2 linked regions of the Mariniflexile sp. TRM1-10 genome follow. Each later gene encodes a partner of the first gene's protein in a complex. Links are inferred from orthologs where the notes say so. Each region holds a gene or a part of one and is shown in the gene's direction. Other genes may lie near its edges. The genes, in order: tsaB and tsaD.

The links.
Region 2: the proteins of tsaB (region 1) and tsaD are in contact, whole or in part, in a solved structure (PDB 4WQ4), measured with the Escherichia coli proteins. The link is inferred for Mariniflexile sp. TRM1-10 from one-to-one orthologs.

The regions. Positions count from the first base shown.
Region 1 is NZ_CP022985.1:2,285,592-2,295,288, forward strand. The notes cover bases 3,768-6,609. They hold tsaB (tRNA (adenosine(37)-N6)-threonylcarbamoyltransferase complex dimerization subunit type 1 TsaB), read left to right. Parts: upstream 3,768-4,772; coding sequence 4,773-5,447; downstream 5,448-6,609. Other genes in these bases: CJ739_RS09760 (TolC family protein), read left to right, coding at 3,768-4,771; CJ739_RS09770 (mechanosensitive ion channel family protein), read right to left, coding at 5,484-6,299; CJ739_RS09775 (DUF1304 domain-containing protein), read right to left, coding at 6,383-6,609. In the rest of the region: CJ739_RS09745 (ABC transporter permease), read left to right, coding at 1-1,025; CJ739_RS09750 (ABC transporter permease), read left to right, coding at 1,028-2,272; CJ739_RS09755 (efflux RND transporter periplasmic adaptor subunit), read left to right, coding at 2,290-3,411; more of CJ739_RS09760, read left to right, coding at 3,392-3,767; more of CJ739_RS09775, read right to left, coding at 6,610-6,736; CJ739_RS09780 (dodecin family protein), read right to left, coding at 6,856-7,056; CJ739_RS09785 (NifU family protein), read right to left, coding at 7,270-8,172; CJ739_RS09790 (PorP/SprF family type IX secretion system membrane protein), read left to right, coding at 8,553-9,557; CJ739_RS09795 (vWA domain-containing protein), read right to left, coding at 9,643-9,697. UniProt on the Escherichia coli protein: Required for the formation of a threonylcarbamoyl group on adenosine at position 37 (t(6)A37) in tRNAs that read codons beginning with adenine.
Region 2 is NZ_CP022985.1:4,550,179-4,559,923, forward strand. What follows is about bases 3,128-6,017. They hold tsaD (tRNA (adenosine(37)-N6)-threonylcarbamoyltransferase complex transferase subunit TsaD), read left to right. Parts: upstream 3,128-4,006; coding sequence 4,007-5,029; downstream 5,030-6,017. Other genes in these bases: CJ739_RS18720 (translocation/assembly module TamB domain-containing protein), read right to left, coding at 3,128-3,848; CJ739_RS18730 (hypothetical protein), read left to right, coding at 5,076-5,525; CJ739_RS18735 (peptidylprolyl isomerase), read left to right, coding at 5,620-6,017. In the rest of the region: more of CJ739_RS18720, read right to left, coding at 1-3,127; more of CJ739_RS18735, read left to right, coding at 6,018-6,258; CJ739_RS18740 (16S rRNA (uracil(1498)-N(3))-methyltransferase), read left to right, coding at 6,258-6,971; CJ739_RS18750 (DUF4159 domain-containing protein), read left to right, coding at 7,203-7,847; CJ739_RS18755 (TrmH family RNA methyltransferase), read left to right, coding at 7,956-8,456; CJ739_RS18760 (rubredoxin domain-containing protein), read right to left, coding at 8,449-9,745.

The DNA.
Region 1 (9,697 bases):
CTAAGGCAAATAAAGGGTTTCAGGCAGGTAGGCAAATTCAATTCAAAAATGAAGATTTCAATTATATAAAAGAAGAATTTGGAAACAAGGTAGAATATATTACCGCCAGAATCTATAACAACATACAGGCCTCTTTTAGAAACGAACAAGGGAGTTACAGTTTAAGGGGCGTTCATCCAGACCATCAGTTTTTAGAAAAAACCCAAGTACAGGAAGGCCGTTATATAAATCAAACCGATTTAGTTAATAGAACCAAAGTTGTGGTTATTGGCAAAAAAATCGAAGAAGATTTGTTTTTAAAAACAACAGCTTTAGGAAAGTATATAAACCTTAGTGGCATCCCATATAAAGTCGTTGGGATTTTTACCGATGATGGAGGCGATCATGAAGAAAGCATTATATACATGCCCGTAACAACTTCGCAACAGGTGTATGGTAATAATGATTATATAGATCAAATAAACTTAACCTACAATCCAGAATTGGATTATGATGAAGCTTTAGCGTTTAGCAACACACTTAGCAAAAAACTTAAAGAACGGTTTTCGGTAGCAAGTAGTGATCAACGCGCGGTAAGAGTTCATAACATGGCAGAAGGCACTAAAGCAGTTAGCCAAATGACATTCGGCTTAACGGTTATTATACTTGTAATAGGTTTTGGAACCTTAATAGCAGGTATTGTGGGAATAAGCAATATCATGATTTTTATAGTTAAAGAACGCACCAAAGAAATAGGTATTCGTAAAGCATTAGGGGCGTCGCCAAAATCAATTATATCCATTATTTTAATAGAATCCATAATCATAACCGCCATTGCAGGCTATGTTGGCTTGCTGATAGGTGTTGGGGTTGTCGAGTTAGCAGAACCTGTTTTAAAAGATTATTTCATTAAAGACCCAGGTGTAAGTAACAGTTTGGTAATTGGAGCTACCATTACACTGATATCCGCAGGTGCTATAGCGGGCTATTTGCCAGCAAAAAAAGCATCGCAAATTAAACCAATTGTAGCATTAAGAAACGACTAAGCATGTTTAAATTTTTATTAGAAAGAGATACGTGGCAAGAAGTTTTCGATAGCTTTAGTAAAAACAAACTAAGGTCAATCCTTACTATGGTAGGTGTTTGGTGGGGCATTTTATTGTTAATAGGTTTGTTAGGTTCTGCAAGAGGATTGGAAAATTCATTTAACCGATTGTTTGGTAGTTTTGCAACCAATAGTGTGTTTGTTTGGGGTCAAAATACCAGCAAACCTTTTAAAGGGTTTCAAGAAGGAAAGCAAGTAAGGTTAACGTTGTCCGATGCCAAAAAAGTTGAAGAAAACGTAGAAGGTATTGAGTTTGTACTTCCAAGAAGCCAGCAATCGGCAAATGTTACAAGAAACTTTCTTTCAGGAAGTTTTCAAATGGCTGGTGATTATCCGTTGTTAGACCAATTACAAAAGAAGAAACTCATTCACGGAAGATTTATCAATCAAAATGACATTGATGATAATAAAAAAACAGCCGTCATATCTGAAGATGCCTATAAGCAATTGTTTGATAAAGGGGAGGGTGCCATTGGTAACTATATAGATATTAATGGTATAAACTTTATGGTTATTGGCATTTTTGAAGTGAGTAATATGAATATGGGACCATCAACAGATATCCATATACCATTCACAACGTTTCAACAAATATACAATCAAGGCGATAGAATTGGTTGGATGATGATTACCGGAAAACCAGAATACGACATCAAACAAATTGAAGAAGACACAAAATTATTGCTTAAAAACTTAAATAATATCCACCCAGAAGACACACGTGCTTTTGGAAGTTTTAATCTAGGAAAAGAATTTGCGAAAGTTACAGGTTTTTTAACAGGCATGCAGTTTTTAACATGGTTTGTGGGTATCGCTACCCTAATAGCAGGAGTTTTTGCCATTGGTAATATATTGCTAATAACCGTGAGAGAACGCACCAAAGAAATTGGGGTACGTCGTGCCTTAGGTGCCACACCGTTTGAAATTAAAAGACAAATAGTAGTTGAAGCCGTTTTTTTAACATTAGTAGCAGGTATTTTCGGAATTATTTCCGGAGGTTGGATTCTAATTGGATTGGATGCTGCTTTTGGTCAAGGGTCCGATGCTGCCATAGTTAACGCATCGGTATCTATAGCGGTGGTGTTTATTGCACTTATCATATTAGTCGTGTTAGGTACTTTAATAGGGTTAATTCCAGCATTTAAAGCAACCAGTATAAAACCAATAGAAGCATTAAGAGAAGAATAAATAATAACATTAACCAAATGAACAAAACAGTAAAAATCAGTTTAGTATTAGTTGTCATCATACTATTAGCATTTGTATTAAAATATTTTAAAGACGCCAACTCTAAAGCCATTGAAGATTTTAAAGTTGAAGAGCCTTTTTATACATCCATAAGCACCAAGGCGGTAGCAACAGGTAAATTAAATCCTGAAGAAGAAATTGAGCTAAAACCTCAAATTTCTGGTATAGTTGATGAAATTCTTGTTGAAGAAGGCGATGTGGTTAAAAAAGGTGACTTAATTGCAAAGATTCGAGTTGTGCCAAACGAACAAAGTTTGGTAAGTGCCAGCAGTCGTATTTCTTCAACTAAGTTATCGTATGATAATGCGAAAGTGTTATACGAAAGAAACAAATCGCTTTTTGAAAAAGGCGTTATTTCCAAACAAGATTTTGAAAACAGCGAACTGGCATTTAATCAAGCTAAGGAAACACTCAGTCAAGCCCAAAACGATTATCAAATTATAAAACGCGGGTCTATTTCTGGCGGAAGTTCGGCAAATACCAATATTATAGCACAAATTTCAGGAACTGTTTTAGAAATTCCTGTGCGTGAAGGCGATCAAGTCATTCAAAGTAATAATTTCAATGCAGGAACTACCATTGCCATAATTGCCGATATGAGTCACATGATTTTTGAAGGTAAAGTAGATGAAGCTGAAGTTGGGAAATTAAAAGAAGGCAAAGAAATAAAAGTTATTTTAGGAGCCATCAATGAAAAAGAATTCCCTGCAAAACTAACCTTTGTTGCTCCCAGAGGTGTTGAAGAAAATGGTGCTGTTCAGTTTACCGTTAAAGCCAATGTCACTTTAGATAAAACCACTAATATTAGAGCAGGATACAGCGCCAATGCCGAAATTGATATAGAAAATAAAGACAGTGTTTTAGCTATAAGGGAAGCGTTGCTACAATACAACCGAATTACCGAAAAGCCTTTTGTTGAAATATTGGAAAGTGAAGGTAAGTACAAAAAGCAAAATGTCACTTTGGGATTGTCCGATGGTATCAATGTAGAAATTACCGAAGGCGTTAAAAAAGGCGATAAAATTAAAGTGTGGAACAAAGCTTCAAAAGACAATGAAGATGAAGAACAAGGAAGATAAAATGATGCCTATTTATATATTTAAAATGAAAAACAGCTTTTTTATACTCGTATTAACACTTTTGGTTTTTACAACCTCTTTTTCACAAAGTAAAAAATGGACATTGGAAGATTGTGTAAACCATGCGCTAGAAAATAATATTACAATACAACAAGGTGAAAATGCTTTACTTACCGACGAACAAAATATTATCGCAGCCAAAGGTAACTTTTTACCAGGAGTTAGTGCCAGTGCGGGGCATAATGTCGGTGTTGGTACGCAGCGTATAGATATTGGTAACACCCAAGTGATTGTAGATAGAACATCACATAGTTCTAGTTTTGGAGTTGGAGCAAGTCAAACGGTATTTAACGGGTTTAGGTTAACAAATCTCTACAAACAATCAAAATTAAATCTAGAAACGAGTCAATTAGAGTTGAATAGAATTAAAGATGACATATCTTTAAACGTAGTAAATGCCTATTTGAACGTGTTGTTTAACAAAGAAAATTTAGCCACTGCCAAAGCACAGTATGAGTTTAGTGATAAGCAATTAGTGCAAGTTAAAAGTTTGGTTGATGCTGGCGTACAACCTAGAGCAAATATTTATGATATCGAAGCTACATTAAGTGCCGATGCACAAAGTGTAACCATAGCCGAGAATAACGTAACCTTGGCGTTATTAACCTTATCACAATTACTACAAGTGCCTTTCGAAGGGTTTGATGTTGAAGTTATTAATATAGAAAGTCCATCGGAAGCATTATTATATACTAACGTTGCACCAGTTTTAAATTTTGCTTTAGAAAATAGAAATGAGATTAAAATTGCCGAAAAAAACATCGAAAATGCACAGTTAAATACCGAAATTTCTAAAAGTGGCTACTTACCAAGTGTGTCAATAGGATATGGTTTTAATACCAATGCGTTTTATACAAATTTAACTCAAAATGAAGATGCTTTTTTAGAACAGTTAAACAATCAAAAGTCGCATAGTTTTAATTTGAATGTAAATATTCCCATTTTTTCAAGATTTCAAAATAAAACAGCCGTAGCAAAATCCAGAATACAGGAAGAAAACAGTAAGCTTAATTTAGAGCAAGCAAAATTAGATTTAGAGTCTAATATACAACGCGCATTTACCGATGCGCAAGCGGCATTTAAAGCTTTTGAAGCTGCAAAAAAATCGTTGGCAGCTCAAAAATTATCATTTGAAAATTCACAGGAGCGTTTTAATATTGGAAGTATGACGTCTTTTGAACTAGACCAAGCCCGCATACGTTTAATAAATGCCCAAGCATCTTTAATAAATGCTAAGTATGATTTTGTTTTTAAGACAAAAGTTTTAGACTTTTACATGGGAAAATCTTTAACTAATTAATGTGGCTTTAATACTTAATATTGAAACAGCAACAACCAATTGTTCGGTATCACTTTCAAAAGAAGGAAAAACACTGTTTTTAAAAGAAGATAACAGTAAAAACTATTCGCATGCCGAAAGCTTACATGTGTTTATTGATGCTGTTTTAAAAGAAGGAGGCATCACTTCAAAAGCGTTGGATGCGATAGCTATTAGTAAAGGTCCTGGTTCTTATACAGGGTTACGCATCGGTGTATCGGCAGCTAAAGGACTTTGTTTTGCCTTAGATAAACCCTTAATTTCTGTGCCAACTTTAGAAGCCTTAGCGCATCAGGTAGATTGTAATGATGGTATTATAGTCCCCATGTTAGATGCCAGACGTTTGGAAGTATATGCAGCAATTTTTAATTCAAATTATAAAGAAATTAGAGAAACCGAAGCGCAAATTTTAGATGAAAACGCTTTTGTAGAATATTTATATAAAGGCAACGTGTATTTTGTCGGTAATGGTGTTGAAAAAACAAAAGCCATAATCAATCACCCCAACGCTGTTTTTATTGAAGATAAATTACCATCGGCAAGCGAGATGAGTATGTTGGCTTATACTAAATACAAAATAAGCGACTTTGAAGATGTCGCTTATTTTGAGCCCTATTATTTAAAAGATTTTGTGGCTTTAAAATCCAATAAGAACTAAAGTCCTTTTCCTTTGGGAGCGGATTTAGGAGATGGATTAAGCATTCTTTTTAATTTCAACTTGATGTGGGTACGGAATTTCAATACCAGCAGCATCAAGCGCTTCTTTTACGTTTTCGGTCACTTCAAAGTAAACGGTCCAATAGTCTTCCGCATTGCACCAAGGTCTTACGGCAAAATTTACCGAGCTATCTGCCAGAGCTAATACATTTACGGTAGGTTCCGGGGTTTGTAATACTTTAGGATGCGTTGTTAAAACAGTCATTAAAACCTCTTTGGTTATCTTAATATTGGAATCGTAACCAACACCAAAAACGAGATCGACACGTCGTGTTCCTTCTGTAGTGTAATTAACAATGTTTCCGTTAGATAAAGCTCCATTGGGAATGATTATTTCCTTGTTGGAGAGCCCAATTAATTTTGTGGTAAATATTTCAATTTGTTTTACGGCACCAATTTCGCCTTGGGCTTCAATAACATCACCTATTTTAAAGGGTTTGAAGATCATAATTAGAACACCACCGGCAAAATTTCCTAAAGAACCTTGAAGCGCCAAACCAATAGCCAAACCTGCTGCGGCAATAATGGCAGCAAACGAGGTAGTGGGTACACCTAAAGTGCCTAAAAGGGTAATGATCAGCAATATTTTTAATCCCCAACTAAGAAGGTTTATTAGAAACTTTTGAAGACTTTCCTCATAACTACTTTTTGTCATTACTTTTCGGGTTGCCTTCAGGATTTTTTTAATTATCCACGAGCCAATAATCCAAATGGCAATGGCGCCAATTATTTTTAGTCCATATTCAATTGCTAATTCAATCCACTTTTCAGTGTCAATGTTTTCAAATTTCATAATTGTATTTATAATTTATTTAGGGTTTAAAGTTATAAACTTTACAAGCAAACAGTCTTAAAATAAAAGTCAAGATGGGTTCCTTATATAAAGCAGCTAATCAAAGCGACGATGGCAGGAACTGCTTGTGCGTAAAATAGTTTTATCTGTTTTGTGGAATAAGACCCATAAATACCTGCGATAATTACGCAAATTAGAAAAAAAACAGCTATTTGGATGTCTTTTTGAATGATTGAAAATATCAGGCCAGCGGCCAAAAAACCATTATATAAACCTTGGTTGGCTGCTAATACTTTGGTGTCATCGGCAAAATTTTTAGATTTTAATCCGAAGGTTTTAATGCCTTTTGGGGTGGTCCATAAAAACATTTCCAATATTAAAAAATAGAAGTGCTCTAGCGCAACAAAAACAATTAAAATGGTTGTTAAAAGGGTCATTTTTTTATTAAAAATTTTGCATAAAAAAAGAAACGAAATATGGACGAATTTTAGCCATTCCTGCCTGCCGGCAGGCAGGTTTTAGGAAATAGAAAAAGTCAAGATAAGTTCAATATAAATTAATTTACTTCAAAAGTAATCTTTAGGTTTACTCTAAACGCTGTTATTTCACCATCTTTTACAGTGGCGCTTTGGTCTTGTACGTAAACTGATCGAATGTTTTTAACGCTTTTTGAGGCGTGCTTTATAGCTTTTCTAGTCGCATCTTCCCAGCTTTCGGTAGAGTCAGATAAAATTTCAATAACTTTCAATACAGACATGATTTTAAAAATTTAAGTGAAAAACCTAAAGTTAATAAAATTTATGCAATGAACTTGTTTAAATTTTTTTAATTGAAGCGAAAATTAGTCGTTTTGCGCTCGATTGAAGGCTTTTTTAAGTTGCATAGCAGGGCTATGGAACGAGGAAAAGACAAAAAGCGAGTGCAAAATGACAATTTTTTAGCCAATTGTGAAAAGTTTAAACGAGTTCAACTAACCGTTTATGGCTTCAACTGTTTCAACCTTGCCTTTTAGCATTTCCTTTAGCATATTTTCAATACCGCTTTTTAGGGTATAAGTTGAAGATGGACAGCCACTGCAAGCGCCTTGCAACATCACACTTACGTTTTTGCTTTCGGAATCATACGATATGAATTGAATGTTGCCACCATCACTCGCAACAGCAGGTTTAACATATTCTTCTAAAATATTAATGATTTCTTTAGAAGTATCATCCAATGATTCATATTGCGTATCTAATTGTGTAGTCGATTTTTTTAAAGTTTCTGCAGCATTTGGTAATACGACATCTTTACCGTTTTCAATGTAGCTTCTAATAAACTCACGTAGCTCGATAGTAATATCTTGCCATTCTGCCATGTCATATTTTGTAATAGACACATAGTTTTCGTCAATAAAAACACTTTTTACAAACGGAAAATGAAATAGCTCTGTAGCTAATGGCGACAATTTTGCTTCGTCTATAGATGTGAATTCAAAAAGAGCCGTTACTATCTTTTTGTTAGCCACAAACTTCATTACCGAAGGGTTTGGCGTACTTTCGGCATAAACAGTAACAGGGACTTTCTTGGCTTGGGCAGTTTCTTCAATCACAATGCCACCATCGTTTAAGTAGGCTTCAATTTGTTCGGCCACTTCGTCTTGAACATCGCTCCACTCTACAATGCCGTAACGTTCTACAGCAATAAAATTACCAGAGATATATACCTTTTTTACAAAAGGCAGGTAGAATAATTGTTGCGCTAAAGGCGATGCTTTAGCTTCATCTATATTGTCAAATTCAAAACTTTGATGCTTGGTTATAAAAGCATTTAGTTCGAATTTAATGATGGCGTTATTTGATGTTTCCCGTACAGAAACCTTGAAAGTATTCATTTCAGCTAATTTTTTACAAAAATACTAAAAGAAAACTTTAGATATCCATATATTTGAGTTTTGTTGTCTCTTTTTAAGAGATTGAAGTGCAAAGTTTACGCTTTGTTTTTTTATGATTTTTTAGAGATTGTTTAAATTTTGTTTTTGGAATGTTTTATAGGGTATTTTTTTGTCAGACAGGGCCGAGCGTATAAAAAAGGTCTGGGAGACCTTTTTAGCGAAGGAGCCGGGCTGCCGCGAGGGAGAGGTACGTAGCTATGGATCGAAAAATAGCTGAAGTATGGCGGAAAAAGGCACATAAAAGAGCCAAAGGATAAAACTTAAACAGTCTCTTTATAACCAAAGCGTTTGTGCAATAGCAAACCAACTCGAGTGAACTTATGAAGTTAAAAAATATTTTCATGGTAGCAGTAAGCGTTTTGTTCGCTTATAGTGTAAATTCGCAAGAAGGCTTACCGATATATACCGATTACCTCACCGATAATTATTATTTAATTCATCCGTCGATGGCGGGTATTGCTAACTGTTCCAAGATTAGGTTAACGGCACGCCAGCAATGGTTTGGGCATGAAGATGCGCCCAAGCTTTTAACATTAAGCATGAATGGACGCATTGGAGATTCGCCCTCTGCCATTGGAGGTATTTTGTACACCGATAACAACGGGTACCATTCGCAATCTGGCGCTTATGCAACCTATGCACATCACATTATGTTTTCTAGAACGGAAACCGATTTAAATATGCTCTCTTTTGGTTTGAGTGCCGGGTTTATTCAGTATAAATTAGATGAAACTTCTTTTTTGTTTGATGGACCAGACCCTATAATAGATGGCGTTGTGCAGAACGAGACTAACTTCAATATAGACTTAGGAGTGTCATACCATTTTTTAGATTTTTATGCACATGGCACCGTGAAAAATGTGTTGAAGAATGCTGGAGTTAATAACGATATTGAAATAACAAGCAATTTAAGACGCTATTTAATTTCTGTAGGTAGTGTATTTAGTAAATACGGAAGCGAATGGAGTTACGAACCTTCTTTAATGTTTCAGTATAAAGATGGCACTCAAGAAGCATCTTTAGATATTAATGCCAAGGCATACAAAGAAATGGAATTTGGTAAAATTTGGGGTGGTTTATCCTATAGAACAAGTTTGGATGGTGCCGAATACCAAACCAGTTCTGGAGCAGTAGATAGTCAAAAACTACAACAGATAACCCCCATTTTAGGAGTGAATTATAATGAATTTATGTTTGCTTATACTTATACCTATCAATCTAATTCTGTGGTGTATGCCAATGGCGGTTTTCATCAATTAACCTTAGGCTATAATTTTAATTGCAGACGCGAACGTTACGATTGTAGATGTCCTGCGGTGAATTGAATTGAAAGAAAAGAAAGTATTGTCGGGAGCGCTGCCGAAACTTAACAGATTTAGTTTTCAGCATCGCTCGAACAGACAGACAATATTAATTCCAGGTATATTTCTTCTTTTTAGCTTGTTCTTTAATAGCATTGGTCATG
Region 2 (9,745 bases), 2.3 Mb from region 1 along the record:
AACAGATATAATGCTTGGTTCTGTTTGTCATTATCAGATTCTAATCTGTATTGCAATTCGGATTTTAAAGTAGAACTTACCGTAGGAAACTTAAAATCGTAAATTGGTTTTGGGCGTTCTAAATCGCCTATCAAGCTAATATTCAATTCTACAGGAATACTTCTGTTTATTGGATTGTCTAATAAGGGTGATGGATTGGCATGCGTCTTGTAAATGGCAAGCATATCTATTTGTGCTTTTAGTGGGTCGCCTTCCCAGGCTATGGTACCACCGGGTTGTACTATAAACTCTTTTTGGATTAAACCGCCATAGGCGAAATTGTATACGCCTTCAAATACCGAAAAATCCCCCCACATATTAAACTTACCATTCGTATTAATTTCAACCAATAAACCACCACGACCGCGTCCTTTTAACGAATGTCCTGAGTTCTTGTCTATTATAATTTCAACTTCGGCATCTTCGGTGACATCTAAATCAAAATCCAATTCAAGCCCTTTTATTTCATTAAAAACATAGTCGCCCCCTAATTTTCTTGCTCGTTTTTCTTCTTTAGTAATAAAATGTATATATGAATTATCACCAAAAGACTCCGTATCGCTAAGTGGAATTTTAAAAACGGTTCCTGATTTTGTTTCACCAACGACACTTATTACCAATTGGTCTGTTGGTCCCGAAATACTGGCTCTACCACCTATAAAACCAGTCCCATAATACAGCGCATCTTCGGCTTCTTTAGTATCTAAAACCAATAATCTTGAGGTATTTAAATCTAAATCTAAGCTCCATTTTGAAAAATTCACATGATTTAATGAACCATTTAATTGTCCTTTGGATTTATGTTTTGTATCGGTTAGTTGGATTCTATTAAAAATAAAACTCTGGTTTTTAAGTGTTACAGAAGATTTATTAGCAAACTGATAATCGACATTGAGATACGGAATACCAAACCCCGATTTATCTAACACAAGATCACCATTAATAGTGGGACGTTTTAAGTTACCAACAACATTTACTTTTCCGGTAGCTAACCCTCTAATATTGGCTAAAACATCTTGTAAAAATGGATTTAAAGGCTGTATATTAAATTCGTTAAGTTCAAAATCTACATCAATGTTTGATTGTTTTCCATTAACGCTAATATCTCCAATGGCCCTGAACGATTTATTAACATCGTCTTTTATGGTAACATCTACATTGTAATTGGTTAAGTTTTGGTTACCTTTTATATTGGCGTTAAAAGAACCGAATTCAATATCATTAACTTTAAGATTATCTATAACAATGTTCGAATTTGGTAAATAGCTACCATTTTTTTGCAATATATCCAGCTTTCCATCAACGCTTCCTGCTAATTTTAAATTATCTATCTCTGGAATGATTTTAGCAAGATCAACATTTTTAAAATCGAGTTTTAAATCTTTTTGTGTAGAATCTTTTATAAAACCCGAAAACCTAATTTCTTCATTTTTATGGTTTATTACTAATTTGTCGATATTAAATTTTGTGAAGGTATTATTGAATGAAATTTTATTGAATTTATCTTTCTTTTCATTAATATACCATGTGTTATCTTTTATGGTGACATCGGATTTTTTAAAACCAATAACCGACTCTTTTTCTTTATTAATAGTGTGATAGAAACTTAAATTAAAAATATCATTATTACGTTTTCCGCCCCTAAACTCTGAGCGCATAAACAAGGTATCGTTGACTGTAACATTAATCAAACTGAATTTGGAAACATTGTAATATTTTGTTTTTAAACTATCGACCTCTACGTAGGTGTTAAAAAGTGGGTTACTATTATCCACTTGAAGCTCAATATTGTTAGCAAAATAATCAAGCAATTTAATTTGAGGCGATTTGAACGTGAATTTAAATTGCCTTTGATCGTTTTCAACACGACCTTTTATATAGGTATTTTTTCCTAGCTCGATTTCAGGATAAAAAACTTCAACTATCTTATTATAAATTTTAAAATTGAAATCAATATTCTGATTGGTTTTAATTTTATGTGGAATGTAATTGGTATAAATATATCCTAAAGAATTCTCGAACAGCTTTTTAATATCCTTTACTATAAAACGTCCTTTAAGTTCGCCTTCTATAACATCGGGTGATTTAATTTCTATAAAACGAACATCGTCTTCAAACCTTGAGGTTAAATCCAATTCATCAAAATAATAAGTATCGTTTTGGTTTTTATAAACGGTGTTCTTAAAAGAAATTTTTCCGTAGGCATCATCAAGATTACTACTGTTCATGTTCATTTTAACATGACTGCTAAATAAAGATAGACTATCTTTTTTTATAAAATTAAGGGCATTTAAATTGGCATAATCAACCTTCGCTTCAAAATCATATTTTTTAACCGCTTCGGAAAAATCTACAAGTCCTAAAAAGTTTAATCGTAAATTTTGGTCATTTGCCACTAGATTTCCGTCAAAAATTCTATTCTTAACGTTTCCTACCACTTTTATACCTGTGTAATTATACGTATTGTATTCTATTTCGTAAACATCGCCTTTTACTTGTGTGTCTAGATTTTTAGCAGTAAAACCAGATCCTTTTACATCAAAATCCAATGACGCTTTTCCAATAGTAGGATCGTTTAAAAAGGCTCCAATATCAAAACTTTCAAAGGCTACATTTCCACTATAAGAGGCATTATCAATATCATTAATTTTTAAGATTTCCAAGTTGGAATCTACATATCCTAAGTCGGTATCTATTTGAATGTTGGCAATAACAGAAGCAGCTGTTACCTGCGAGTTTCCTACAATAGTAAATTTCCCTAGCTTATTGAACGAAGAAGGAATGGAAGCTCCTAAAATATTGGGTAATAATGCTTTTAATTCATTGTAGGTAGAAGATAGATTTCTAAAATTTCCATCCATATAGAAGTTTCCTTCTTCCTCATTAAAAAGGTTCTTGAAATATATGTCCCCATCAACTTCTGTATAGTTACCAGAGTTTAGCTTTAAATTGGTTGTTTGTAAATTATTTAAAGTTCCCGATAAATCAACACTTAATTTAACCAATTGATTTTTCCCAAACTCGTTATAGAATACGTTAACTTCATTTAAAAAAACATGGGAATCTTTAAAGCTTGCAGTCACCAAAACCTTATCGGTAAAATATTGTAAATCTTCTCTATTATAAGAAAACTTTAAATCACCTTTTAATACTGAATGCTCTGTTTTAGCCTCTAAATTAGCAAATGTCATATCGGTAAGTGTATAGCTAAAATTGGTCATCATGTTTTTCATAACCAATCCTCTACTATCTTTAAACGCTAGAGTATTTATCCGGGCGCTAACATTGCTACCATTAATTAAAAAGTTAGTGGCATTAATATTAAGCTTCGTAAACTCTAATAATTTTGTAGTTTCTCTATTTTCATCAAGGAGCCTGAAAATACCATTATAAATAGACACATCGCTAGACGATAATAAAAAGGTGCTTGGACTTTTTCGTGGATTATCGTCTTCAAATTTTTGAACAAATACATCCAAATTAGTTTCTGCTTCACCCTTATAGGTTTTAATATTAAAAATTAAATCTTGAATATCAACATCCCCAAAAGTTAATTCACCTTTAATTAAATTATTAATACTGATAATAGAAGTGTTTAATTCGGCTATATTTATTAGCGTATCCTGCTTATAATCTTCTATATAAATATTTTTAAGCTCTACATCACCATTCAGTTGCAAACTAACCCTACTAATGTTTATGTTGGTTTTAAACTCGTCGTTAAGACGTTTTGTGGCGTATTTACCAAGACTTGTTTGAACAGCAGGAATAGAAAGTATCAACACCAAAATGATGAAAATAAGCAACAATATAGCTGCTATTTTATATGCTATTTTAAAAGCCTTTTTGATACTTTTTAAGTTATTGATTTATTAGGAATGCATTATCTTTGCAATTACGAATAAAAGTAATGCGCTAGACTTTTATTCTTTTCAAAATTAACAATTATTATGCCTAATTTTAATTAATGGCTGAACAAAATATTTATATTCTAGGAATTGAGTCTTCTTGCGACGACACTGCGGCCTCCGTAATACACAACGGACGCATTTTAAGTAATATTATTGCCAACCAAAACATACACGAAGAGTATGGTGGCGTAGTACCCGAATTAGCTTCCAGAGCCCACCAACAAAACATTGTTCCGGTAGTAGCTCAGGCATTAAAAAAAGCTCATATCAACAAAGAGCAATTACATGCCATTGCGTTTACTAGAGGCCCTGGACTCATGGGTTCGTTATTGGTTGGAACTTCGTTTGCAAAATCGTTGGCTTACGGGTTGGATATTCCACTTATTGACGTGAACCACATGCAAGGTCATATTCTGGCACATTTTATTGATGAAGACGGGTTTAACAAACCTCCTTTTCCGTTTTTAGCAATGACCATTTCGGGAGGACATACCCAAATTGTTAGGGTTGATAACCATTTTGACATGACTGTTATTGGTGAAACTATTGATGACGCTGTTGGCGAAGCCTTTGATAAAAGTGGAAAAATTTTGGGCTTAGGCTATCCTGCAGGCCCGGAAATCGATAAACGCGCCAAATTAGGAAATCCGAAAGCATTTAAATTTACCAAACCAAAAGTTGATGGGTTGAATTTTAGCTTTTCAGGGCTAAAAACGGCTATTCTGTATTTCATTCAGAATGAAACCAAAGCCAACCCTAATTTTATTGAAGAAAACCTGAACGATGTTTGTGCCTCTATTCAATACACCATTATTGGAATTTTAATTGACAAATTAAAGCTTGCCTCAAAACAAACAGGCATTAAACACATTGCTATTGGAGGTGGTGTTTCGGCAAATTCGGGCATCCGACAAGCACTAAAGGATGGGGAACAAAAATTTGGTTGGACTACCTATGTGCCTAAATTTGAATTTACTACCGATAATGCCGCTATGATTGCCATTGTAGGGTATTTGAAATATTTAGAAGGCGATTTTGCTGAACAAAATATAGCAGCTTCGGCTAGATTGAAGATTTAATTTTTAGCTACTAATACGAATATTTTAAAATGAAACATTTAAAACCATGAATTCGTTTAAACTTTTTTGGTTTGTTGCCCTCATCATATTCATTATTGGCTTATATTTTAGAACAAATGATGATGGTATTGTTATAAACATCCATGATACATATTATGTAATTTCAAATCTTCATATTTCTATAATATTTGCAATCATATATTCAATCATTGGTTTTGCTTATTGGATTCTAGATAAAACAACCTTAAAGCTTTATTTGCGTTTAACTCAAATTCATCTCATTATAAGTATGGGGTGTTTTTTAGTATTTATAATAGGCATATGGTATTTTAATAAGATTAAAACAGAAAGTGAATTTCCTCTATTTTATGATTCGCTAGACGAAAACACTTTTATTATATTAGTTTTTACAATTTTCTTTCTATCTCAAATTCTATTAATCCTCAATTTAATTGCATCAACTCTAAAACAAATTCTTGCTAAGAAAAATAAATAAGTTGTAAACAATACATTCTTAAAAACTTATTTTTTTTCCATTTATATGTTCGGGCAATAATTTTAAATTTGGAACTAAATTTAAAACCCGAATTATGACAAAAAACCTACTTTTTGCAGTAACCATTAGCATTTCTGCTTTTTTAAATGCCCAAAATTCAACCGAAAAAGAATTAGAATTTATTGAAACGCCCGAGCAAATAACCAACTATCTGGAATTGAAAAATTTCAAAGAAAATAAATTGATTACTTTTAATGAAGAAAAGCACAAAACCATATTTGCTAAAGAACTTTTTGGGCTTTCTAAAGGTGACATAAAAACCGTAAAGACAAATTTTGAGAAAACCATCTATAAAGTGGTTGAAAAAACAAAAACCACTAATTACCGTGTTGCTTATATTTATCTAGACGGTACAAAATATAGCTTAACCGATTTGAATACTTTAAGAACTAAAATAATTAACGAATATAAAAATGGTGCGCCTTTCGATTTTTTAGCAAAACGCTATTCTATGGATGAAAATGCTAATAAAGGTGGTGATTTAGGATGGTTTGCACAAGGCGATATGTACCCCGATTTTGAAAACGAAATCATCAATGGAAATCATAGTTTGAATGCTATATTTACGATTGACATTCCTTCAAAAAACTGGTATTATGTGGTGTTAAAAACGCATGAACCAAAAGAAATTTCAGAAATTAAAGTCTTAAAAATTGTTGAAGCCATAAATTAATGCAACTTTTCTATAACCCGAACATCACTGAAAACACGACGCAATTTTCTTTTGAAAAAGAAGAAAGCAAGCACATTGTAAAAGTGCTTCGGAAAAATACGGGCGATACCTTACATATTACAAATGGCAACGGTTGGCTATTTACTGCCGAAGTTGCCATTCCTAATATTAACAAATGTGTTGTAACGATTATCTCAAAATCCCAACAACCGAAACGGGATTACAGTTTGCATTTAGCCGTTGCACCAACCAAAATGAACGACCGCTACGAATGGTTTTTAGAAAAAGCCACCGAAATTGGCATTGATACCATCACCCCTATTATATGCGACCACAGCGAACGTAAAATAATTAAGCCCGAACGGTTTGAAAAAATTTTGCAATCGGCAACAAAACAATCGCTGAGTTGCTATATGCCAAAACTAAATGAGTCTATCAATTTCAAAGACTTTATTAAGCAAGATTTTAATGGTGATTTATTTATTGCGCACTGCGAAGAAACCGATAGAAAATCGTTAAAGCAACAACTTAAACCCAAACAAAACATCACGATTTTAATTGGGCCCGAAGGCGATTTTAGCAGCAAAGAAATTGAAATGGCCCTAAAAAACAAGTTTATTCCCGTAACTTTGGGAGACACCAGGTTGCGAACTGAAACAGCAGCCATCGTGGCGTGTCATTCAGTAGCTTTTGTAAATGAGGTTTATGTTTAATTTTAACTATTTTGTCAACTTTATGGGAAAGTCAATTCATATTTGCCTCTTATTTTTGGTCTTGGGTCTTGGGTATTGGGTCTTGGGTGTCATTTTTACACGCGAGGATAATTATTCAGGGTGTTCAAAACCTGTACTGAGTATTAGCAAGATGCAAAATATATTTTGCAAAGAAGGTAGTAAATGAAGCTTGTCGAAACATAGCCAAATTAAAACAATAAAAATTAGCAGATGAAAAAGGGCATCATACTTTTAACTTTTAACTTTCTACTTTTAACTTTATCTGCGCAAGAAATAGCAGTGGTAAAATACAAAGGTGGTGGTGATTGGTATGCCAACCCGACTGCTTTACCCAACTTAATAGCGTTTTGCAATACGAACATCAACACAAAAATAAACCCAAAACCACAAGATGTAGAAGTGGGAAGCTCGGATATTTTTCAGTTTCCTTTTTTACACATGACAGGACATGGGAATGTGTTTTTTAGTGAAACCGATGCCGAAAACCTCCGTAACTATTTAATTTCCGGAGGCTTCTTACATATTGATGATAATTACGGGATGCGACCCTATATTACCAAAGAACTTAAAAAAGTATTTCCAGATAAGGAATTAATAGAGCTTCCTTCAAACCACGAAATTTTTAATACTGCTTATAAATTTCCAAACGGATTGCCTAAAATACATGAACATGACGGTAAACGTCCGCAGGCTTTTGGTATGTATGTTGAAGACCGATTGGTGTTGTTATTTACTTTTGAAAGCGACTTGGGCGATGGTTGGGAAAACCCCGAGGTGCATAACGATCCCGCCGATGTAAGAGAAAAAGCCTTGAAAATGGGTGCAAATATTGTTAAATATGCGTTTGAACATTGAGAGTTGATTTAAAAATTGCGATTTACGATTCTCACAAAGCCGCTAAAAAAACAATAATTACTGAATACTGATTACTGATTACTGCTACTGAAAACTGCCAACTAAAAAATGCAACTAACCCACTACAATACCAACTTTAAAAAACGTAAATTTCCAATAACACTGGTGTGTGATAACGTTACCAATGCGCCAAACATTGGCAGTTTATTTAGAATTGCCGATGCTTTCGGGGTTGAAAAACTCATACTTTGTGGTGCTGGTATTTCTTTAGGACGAAAAATAACAAAAACATCTAGGGCTGCCGAAAAAGTGGTGGATTTTGAAATTTGCGAATCGGCTTCAAAAGTGGTTAAAGATTTAAAGGCAGCAAATTATCAAATGATATCGCTCGAAATCACATCTACAAGTAAACCGCTTCATACATTGAAATTTTCAACAGAAAAACCCATTGCACTCGTTATTGGTGATGAAAATTTTGGGGTTTCAGAAGCTATTCTAAATATTTCAGATCTTGTTGTTCATATTGATATGTTCGGACTAAATAGCAGTATGAATGTGGTTCAGGCTACCAATATTGCTTTATACGAAATAACGAAACAGTTTATTTAACCAAAACCTTCTTCTCAAAATTGCTTTTTGGTGCCTCACAAAGTGAACATTCATAAGTTTCTGGAAGACTTTCAAAAGAAGTATTTGGAGGGATGTTTTGAGTAATATCACCGTAAACCTCGTTATAAACCGTTAAGCAATCTTTACATTGATATACTTCTTCTTCAATACTTTCTTTCTTTACATCTTTTATAGATACCTCTTCGCGTTCAGTTCCTAATTGATCAAAATACAACTGACTCAATTCCATTAACAGTCCCGGTAATTCCACTTTATCAATATCTTGCACATGCATGATGTAGTCGCGCGTATTAGGGTCGAAATTTTTAGCGTATAATAAGTTGTAGGTATCACGAATTGTAAAACCATTTAACGCTTCGGGTTGCTTGTTCTTTTCGATAACAACCGATGTAAAATAATAGGCATTACTGGCATAATTGGTGAGTCCGAATGTTAAACCATAGGTACTAATATCGTTCTGGTCGAAATTTGTAACCAAGTATTTTTTTAGGCTTAAAGCATCTTTATCATTCACTGGCAAATGCCAATTTAGTTCGAGCATGGAATGGCGTACATTGATACCAAATTTACCCAAAAATTTCTCCCATTGTAATTTAGCTTGCACTGGAATCCCCTTAACAATAAAGGATTTCCAAGGGGTTATGGATATTTTTCCTATTTTGTTTTCGGCACATAGATCACACATGGCTTTTAAGAAAGAGAGATCGTATAGGTTGTTACGCCAATACAGCCCTAACCAATATTTGTCACCTATTCTATTCATACCTTCATAGTAAGGAAACGGGTAAAATGGCACTTCTAATGGATAATCCACGGTTCTGTTATTGGTGTCTATCGCATCGCTAACCAACTCGAAAATGGTTTCAATAGTTTCTGGTTCTTCCTGTAACATATTTTCAATAGCCAACTCCACCTTATCTAAATCCCAACTATAAATAAGTGCTGGGTACATCACTGTTTTTTTCCATTCTGGAAGTCTGATGTATAAATACCAATAGTCTTCATGCTCGGAAGCTATAAAATTGATATGCCCGGTAAACAACGGCACTAAACGCTGTTTGGGATCGGTTATATTAACCCGTAATTTTAATTCGTGTTTAAATTGCTCTAAAACATATAAATACCTATCACTAGTAAGCCATGACGTACTTGGGAAAATATCTGACGACACATAAGATGACACGATGTTTTCAATACGCTCATGATTTGGCGCCACAATTTGTAGTTTATTGAAAGTCTTTAGTTTTTCTTTATCTATAGGTTCGGGA